Regions from separate parts of the Mesorhizobium sp. L2C066B000 genome, predicted to be linked through region 1. Evidence: predicted binding sites of a transcription regulator. Region 1 holds the regulator's gene; the other holds the start of a gene.

The links. Region 1 encodes LexA, which represses DNA repair genes until DNA is damaged. Its sites were predicted from a motif close to TGTTCNNNNTGTGTTCNG; they were not measured.
Region 2: a site for LexA is predicted at 2,509-2,526, ahead of parE (DNA topoisomerase IV subunit B). Genes of this name have one in related genera too.

Annotation. Positions count from the first base shown of each region.
Region 1 covers NZ_AYWZ01000019.1:80,362-84,566, reverse strand. Annotated here, with positions in the region: gene kynU (kynureninase) at 1-548, opposite strand, end outside; gene X733_RS139470 (GntR family transcriptional regulator) at 718-1,482, shown strand; gene lexA (transcriptional repressor LexA) at 1,688-2,470, shown strand; gene X733_RS139480 (ComEC/Rec2 family competence protein) at 2,464-4,205, opposite strand, start outside.
Region 2 covers NZ_AYWZ01000001.1:1,717,832-1,722,036, reverse strand. Annotated here, with positions in the region: gene X733_RS158005 (type II and III secretion system protein family protein) at 1-1,354, opposite strand, end outside; gene cpaB (Flp pilus assembly protein CpaB) at 1,433-2,338, opposite strand; gene parE (DNA topoisomerase IV subunit B) at 2,597-4,205, shown strand, end outside.

The DNA of each region.
Region 1 (4,205 bases):
GCCGCCATGTCGCGCAACTGGCCGGATTTGTAGTTGACATGGTTGACTAGGATGACGGCAACGCTGTCGTCGATCAGGTCCTCGATTGCGGCCGCGTCGACGCCCTCCAGCCGCAGCCGCGTTCCCGGCCGGGTCGAGGCGACGCCTTCGGCCATGTAGAGGTCGGTCGGGAAACTGTCGCCCTCGGCAACGATGACCGACCGATCCGGCCGCATGCCGAGCGCTGCGTGCAGCAGCTTGTAGATGTTGATAGAGGTTGTGTCGCAGACCACCGTCTGCCCATCAGCCGCGCCGATCAGTCGCCCGAGCTGATCTCCGAGTTCCACCGGCATGTTGAACCAGCCGGCGGTGTTCCAGGCGCGAATGAGGTCGTGCGCCCATTCCTGCGTGGCGGCCTGCTGCAGTTCGCTGAAGACGACCGCTGACGCGGCGCCCAGGGAATTGCCGTCGAGATAAATCACGCCTTGCGGCAAGACAAAGCGTTCGCGCATGGAGCGCAGCGGATCGGCGGCATCCATTGCTTCGATTGCAGCGAGATCGGGTGTCATCATGATCCGGCGCCCCTCCATGGACAAACGCGCGCGGCGGAGCCTGCCCGCCCAAACATGCCGTCGACTTTGAGTGGTCGCCCTTGAACTGTCAACATTATATATAATTCACCCATTGAAAGGCTTTGATATATAATGCTCAGCCGAGCGTTTTGTCTGATGGATCACGATGCTGGATGACGAGCAGACCTCGAAGACGGAAGTGGCCTATCGCCTGCTCAGGCGCGATATTCTTGCGACCCGGCTGGCGCCTGCCGCGCCGTTGAAGCTGAGCACGCTGCGCAACACCTACGGCATCGGCTGGACGCCGTTGCGCGAGGCGCTGTCGCGGCTGGAGGCGGAACGGCTTGTGACCGCCATCAGCAACCGCGGGTTTGCGGTCGCTCCCGTCTCTCGGGCGGAGCTCGAGGATTTGGCGCGTGCGCGGCTCGTGGTCGAACTGCCCCTGCTGGTGGAATCGGTCGAGAAGGGCGACCGCGAGTGGGAAGACGCGGTCGTTGCCGCCCACTATCGTCTCTCACGGTGCGGGTCTGTTCTCGACGATCCATCGGATGATGCGGTCGACGCGTGGTACGAAAAACACGATGCCTTCCATGCGGCGCTGCTCAGTGCCGCGACATCCAGCTGGCTGCTGCGCTTCAATGCAACGATTTCCGACCAATTGCATCGCCATCACCGCTTTCTGGGTCTGGCCCCCACGCTGCGCGCCGCCGCCGGCCGCACGGATGGGCACCGGAAGGCCGTGGCGGCCCTGCGCGACGCCGTGGCGATCGAACACCATACCGCCCTGATGGAAGCGGCCCTCGATCGCGACGTCGAACGTGCGAAAACTCTGATGACCGCTCACATCGGCTCCACGCTGCAGGTCTATGCCCAGAGCGAACCCGGCGCGGATGCTGCGCAGCCCCGTCCGAAAGGGAAGCGGCGATCGTAACCGACGACGCAGGGCACTTTGTCTTCGTTTCACCCCGTTGCTGGCAACTGGGCGCAGGCGGCGCTCGCAGCGCCGAACGTTACGCTGAACATAACGTCAACACATTCATTAAACTTTAAAAGGTTGCGGAACACAACTGGAACAGATAGTGTTTGTTCTGGGTTTGTTTTTTCCGATTCTGGTTTCAGAACCCTTGGGGGCCGCGATGCTGACGCGCAAACAACATGAGCTTCTGATGTTCATCCATGAACGCCTGAAGGAGAGCGGAATCCCGCCGTCCTTCGACGAGATGAAGGAAGCGCTCGACCTCGCCTCCAAGTCCGGCATCCACCGACTGATCACAGCGCTTGAGGAGCGCGGTTTCATTCGCCGGCTGCCGAACCGGGCGCGCGCGCTGGAAGTGCTGCGGCTACCCGACTCGATCGCACCAGGCCTCAACGCGGCGAGGAAGTTTTCGCCGAGCGTCATTCAGGGCAGTCTTGGTCAAGCCGGCCAAGGGCAAGGCGGCCAGGGACAAGGCGGGATGGGCCAAGGCGGTCTCGGCCGCCAGATCAAGCCGGGCTCGCCGTCGCGTTCGATGTCTGCCGGCAATGACGATGCCGTTTCCTCGATTTCAATCCCGGTGATGGGACGCATCGCCGCCGGCGTGCCGATCGACGCCATCCAGCATCAGACCCATTCGATCTCGGTGCCGCCCGACATGATCATGGGCGGCGAACACTACGCGCTCGAGGTCAAGGGCGATTCGATGATCGAGGCCGGCATTTTCGATGGCGACACGGTCATCATCCGCAATGCCGACACAGCCAGCCCCGGCGAGATCGTGGTGGCGCTGGTCGACGATGAGGAAGCGACCCTGAAACGCTTCCGCCGCAAGGGCGCCTCGATCGCCCTGGAAGCCGCCAACCCGGCCTACGAGACCCGCATTTTTGGACCGGACAGGGTGAAGGTGCAGGGCAAGCTTGTCGGATTGATCCGGCGCTACTGAGCCGGCTTGGGTTTGTACTTTTCACGCTGGTTGTAAGGCGGCAGGCCGCGCGCTTCGCGGGAGAAGCGGCGCTGCTCGTGCCAGGGGCGATACGGCTTGTCGACGGCGAAGCGGATGGTTGGCGCTGCAGCTGCCGATTGCGGATCGAAGAAGACGGCGGCGCTGCCGTCGCGGGCCAGCTGTTTCTTCGTCACGACCAGCACCAGCGGGTCGCGGCACGGATTGTAGGCCGTGGCGTCATCGATGACGATCAGGCTAGCGAAGGCACAGGCCGGCCGCGCCGTCTTGCGGTCTTTGGCAAGGGCTACAATGGCTCCGGAAGGGTGTCGGGCGATACAGAGATCGCCCATGCAATAGAAGGGCGACCCGGGCGGCAGATCGAGCGGATCGAGATCGAACCGCGTATCTGTTGCCTCGAAAATCTCGGGCGGGATAATGGTTTCGGCCCGCAGCGCCCGTTTCCAATTGTCCGTGGTGAATTCGTTGGAGCCTTCGCGGTTGAGGGCGAGTTCGCCGCCACCGATCGGCATGGCCACCAGATGCGCATCCTCGGATATGAGCACGTCGGGCGTAAGCACCTGCGGCACCGTCAACAGGCCGGCCAGCGCGAAAGGCACGGCCGCCAGCCTGAGCCAGGTGGTGGCCATGGTGGCGATGACGAGGGCGACCGCCACCAACAGCACCGAGCGGATGGAGATCAGCCCGACGGCGTCGACCGGCGAGCGCTCGGAAATCCAGGCCGATATAGCGATCATCGCCATCAGACCCTTGCCCATCACATAGAGGAACGGCCCGTCGGCGCCGAACGGCATCGCCAGTGCGCTGAGCACGGCAAAGGGCATGACGATCAACGAAACAATCGGCATCACGGCCAGATTGGCGATCAGGCTGAGCGGCGACACACGCTGAAAATGCCAAATGGCGAACAGCAAGGTTGCACTGCCGGCGATGATCGAGGTCATGGCGAGGCCGCCCATGGCCAGCGCGAATTTTCGCGACAGGAAGCCGACGAAGGAGCGCTTTGCCGGCGGCGTTCTCACCTTGTCGGCGCGGTAATCGGCCCAGCCGGCATAGGCGCCGACAAGGGCGGCGGTGGCGGCAAACGACATCTGGAAGCTGGGACCGACCACCTCGTGCGGCGACACCAGGATGACGGCAATGGCGGAGATCGCCAGATTGCGCATGGTGAGTGCGGCGCGATCAAACAGCACGGCGACAAGCATGACCGCCAGCATGATGAAGCTGCGCTCGGCGGCAACCACGACGCCTGAAATAACGAGATAGGCGGCGATCGAGACAAGCGCTGCCGCGGCCGCATATTTCTTCACCGGCCGGCGCGATGAGAAATCGGGAAACAGCGCAAAGGCGCCACGCAGCAACGCCATGATGGTGCCGGCAACCAGCGCCATGTGCAGGCCGGAGATGGAGATGATGTGGTAGATGCCGGTGCGCCGCATCGCTTCGTTGACCTCGTCCGGGATGCCGGCGCGCACCCCGACAATCAACGCCGCGGCAATCTCGCCTTCGGCGCCGCCGATCTTGCCCCTGATATGGTCGGCAATGTTTTCGCGCGCGTTCTCGATTGCCGAGGAGAGCCGCGCGGCCAGCGGCGGCGGTCCCTGCGTAGCAATGGTTTTCGGATTGCCGAGAAAGAAGCCGCTGCCGCCGATACCGGTGAAATAGCTGTCGAAGGAGAAATCGTAGCTCTCCGGCCGCACCGGACCGGTCGGCGGCA
Region 2 (4,205 bases), on a different contig from region 1:
CCGGCTGTGCCGTACTGCCGCTGGCCATTGCCACTGCACGATTGGCGTCGGACGATTTCACTTCCTCGGTGTTGTTTAGGAAATAGTCGACATTGCTGGCCGGCTGCGTGCCGTCGGTCGGCTCGAGCAGCTTCTTCGACGGATCGACCGGCTTGACCAGATAGGGGGTGACGATGATCACCAGATCGGTCTCGCGCCGCTGATATGATTTGGAGGAGAACAGCGAGCCGAGCACCGGCAGCTTGCCGAGGCCGGGAAGACGCGACGTGGTGATGTCGTTCTGTGACTGCAGCAGGCCGGCGATCATGAAGCTCTGGCCGTTCTTCAGGTCGACCGATGTCCTGGCGCGGCGCACGATAAAGCCCGGCACCGAGATATTGCCGATATTGTAGGAGGCCGAAGCATCGATCGAGGACACTTCCGGCGCGATGTCAAGGCTGACCAGCCCGTCCTTGAGAACCGTCGGCGTGAAGTCGAGGCTGACGCCGTATTTCTTGTAGCTGACGGAAATCTTGCCATTGTCCTCGGAGACCGGGATCGGGAACTCGCCGCCGGCGAGGAAGCTTGCCGTCTGGCCCGAGCGGGCGATCAGGTTCGGCTCTGCCAGCCGCCGGGCAAGGCCACGTTCTTCCAGCGCCTTGATGGCGACGTCGATCGACAGGCCGTTGGACAGCAGCCGGCCGATGATCTCGCCATTGCCGGCTCCCGGCACCGAGCCCGGCTCGATGGTGACGTCGCGCCCGCCAATGCCGTAAGCAAAATTGGCGCTGTATTTGGCGCCGAGATCCTGTCCGGCCTGGCGATTGATCTCGACGAAGCGGACGTTGAGCTGAACCTGCTGCGAGGACGAGATGTTGACCGAATTGATCACTTCCTCATTGCCGGAGAAGCGGCTGGCGATCTTGCTTGCCTTCTCGGCGGCGACCGCGTCATCGGCCTCGCCCGACAGCACGACGCGGCCATTGGCCGAGCCGACCTTGATCTTGGCGTCCGGCACGCTGGCGCGAATGGTGCTGGCCAGCTGGTCGGTGTCCAGCGTCACCTCGATGTCTACGGTGCCGACCAGCTGCTTGTTCTCGTCGAACAGCGCGATGCCGGTGGTGCCGAGATTGTTGCCCAGCACATAGAAGGATTTGTCGGTCAGCGGATTGACGTTGGCGATCTCCGGATCGCCGATGACGATCTGGTAGAAGGCGGCATTGGTCATGACCGTCTTCGGCTTGCCCTTGGCCACCTTGATCGACGCATTCGTTGTCGACGAGACATGGACTATATCGTTGTCGGCCTTGGCTGGCGCGCTGAGGCCGAGCATTACGGCCGCGGCAAGGCAAGCCCCCACCGCAAGCGCCCGCATTGGGCGCAGCCCTTTCGTCGTCTGAAATGCATGAAGTCCCGACATCTGTCCCGTCCTTCGCCCGGTTCCCACCGGCAGTTATTGCTGGTCCCGCGCAGGAACCTGGTATTCTTCGACCTGCGTGCCGCGCGTCACGATGATCGTCTTGAATTTCGGCTTCTCAGGCTCCTTGGTCGCGGCAGTGAACAGCGCGCCGGCAGCGGCCTGGACGCCGGAGGCGACCGATCCGCCGAAGGACGAGATGGTGGTGACACCGTCCTTGGCGGCACCACCGTCGGCGGCCGAGCGGAGCGACAGCGACAAGGTGCCGACGGTGCGGGCAAGCGCCACTTTCTGCGCGCCTTCGGTCGTCACCTCGATGGTCACGGAATTGGCGATCTGCGGTGTGGTCTGGCGCTCGTCGGCGCCCTGCCCCACGGTCAGCACCTTGGCGTCGGAGACGACGATCTCGGAGGTAACGGTCGATCCGGCAGCGCCCTGCGCGTTCTTGGCCACTTCCTGGATTTCGCCCGCATCGCGTGTCAGCACCACGTCGACCCGGTCGCCCGGCATGACGAAGCCGCCGACACCGGCGATCTCGTCGGTGCGGATTGTCACCGCCCGCATGCCGGGCGTCATCATGTTGGACAGCGTCGCGCGGCCGTTCGGCCCCGACAATTTGCTGATCAGCACCGGCTCGTTGATCTCGATCGGCGACAATACCACGCGGCTGCCTTCGGCGAGCAATGCATTGACTGTGGTGAACGCGCCCTGCGGCACCGAATCCTCGGACCATGGGATTTCGCTGAGCTGCGCCCGGTCAAGCTCCATGCCGTAACGCAGCGGCGCGTTGGCCACCACGATGGTCTTGAAGACAACCTTGGGGACGGCGGGCGCCGGGATCGACGCCGTTTTCTCTTCGGCATCGGCCTTGGCCTGGCTTTTCACCCAGAAATCCGCGGCAAAGATTGAAATCGCGCCGAAGACGGCAGCGATGCCAATCATCGTTATGGCCTTGCCCCTCACAACCAACCCCTGACTCTCGTGGTCTTTTGTTTTGTTGGGGCGACGCTAGGCCGCTTTGTTAAAGATTCAGGAATCCCAGCGGCTCCGCACGGACCTATTTCCGCCGGCTTGGTTATCGAAAGGTTTTAGGATAAGAAGGGGTTAAATCCCCGAACGTAACAGGAACTTCCGTCGCTTGGCGCCGAAAAGCGTGGCAGTATCGACGGGTGATTCGCGGCACCGGATTCTATGGCAGGCATGGACGACAACAACGATCTTTTCGGCAATCTGGAAAAGCAGCCCCAACCGGCTCGGACACCTTCGCGCCCGGCCGACCCGCTGGTGCAGGCCACGAAGCGTCCTGCCGCGACCAAGGACGGCAGCGAGGGCTATAGCGCCGCCGACATCGAGGTGCTGGAGGGGCTGGAGCCGGTGCGGCGCCGTCCCGGCATGTATATTGGCGGCACCGACGACAAGGCGATGCACCATCTGTTTGCCGAGGTCATCGATAATTCGATGGACGAGGCGGTCGCCGGCCATGCCACTTTCATCGATGTCGAGCTGTCGGCCGACGGGTTTCTGACCGTCACCGACAATGGCCGCGGCATTCCGGTCGATCCGCATCCGAAATTCAAGAAGCCGGCGCTCGAAGTCATTATGACGACGCTGCATTCGGGCGGCAAGTTCGATAGCAAGGTTTATGAGACCTCCGGCGGTCTGCACGGTGTCGGCGTCTCGGTCGTCAATGCGCTGTCGGACCATCTCGAAGTCGAGGTCGCGCGCGGTCGCCAGCTTTACCGCCAAAGGTTCTCGCGCGGCGTTCCGGTGAGCGGGCTGGAGCAGCTCGGCGAAGTGCACAACCGGCGCGGCACCAAAATCCGCTTCCATCCCGACGAGCAGATTTTCGGCAAGGGCGCCGCCTTCGAGCCGGCACGGCTCTATCGCATGACCCGCTCGAAAGCCTATCTGTTCGGCGGCGTCGAGATCCGCTGGAGCTGCGACCCATCGCTGATCAAGGAAAAGGACCAGACGCCGGCCAAGGCGGAGTTCCATTTCCCCGGCGGCTTGAAGGACTATCTCAAGGCATCGCTCGGCGATGATTTCCAGGTGACCCGCGAAATCTTCGCCGGCAAGAGCGAGAAGCAGGGCGGCCACGGCTCGCTGGAATGGGCGGTGACCTGGTTCGGCGGTGACGGCTTCGTCAACTCCTACTGCAACACCATCCCGACTGGCGAGGGCGGCACGCATGAGGCCGGCTTTCGCAATGTGCTGACGCGCGGGCTTCGCGCCTATGCCGACCTGGTCGGCAACAAGCGCGCCTCGATCGTCACCTCCGAAGACGTGATGATCTCGGCGGCAGGCATGCTGTCGGTGTTTATTCGCGAGCCGGAATTCGTCGGCCAGACCAAGGACAGGCTGGCAACGATCGAAGCCATTCGCATTGTCGAGACCGCCATCCGCGATCCCTTCGACCACTGGCTGGCCGACAATCCGCAGGAAGCCTCCAAGCTGCTGGAATGGGTGATTGCGCGCGCCGACGAGCGGGTGCGCCGGCGCCAGGAAAAGGAAGTGTCGCGCAAGAGCGCGGTGCGCAAGCTGCGCCTTCCCGGCAAGCTCGCCGACTGCACGCAGAATGCCGCCGCGGGCGCCGAACTGTTCATCGTCGAAGGCGACTCGGCCGGCGGCTCGGCCAAGCAGGCGCGCGACCGCGCCAGCCAGGCGGTGCTGCCGCTGCGCGGAAAAATCCTCAACGTCGCCAGCGCCGGCAACGACAAGCTAGCCGCCAACCAGCAGATTTCGGACCTGATTCAGGCGCTCGGTTGCGGCACGCGCTCGAAATACCGCGACGAGGATTTGCGCTACGACC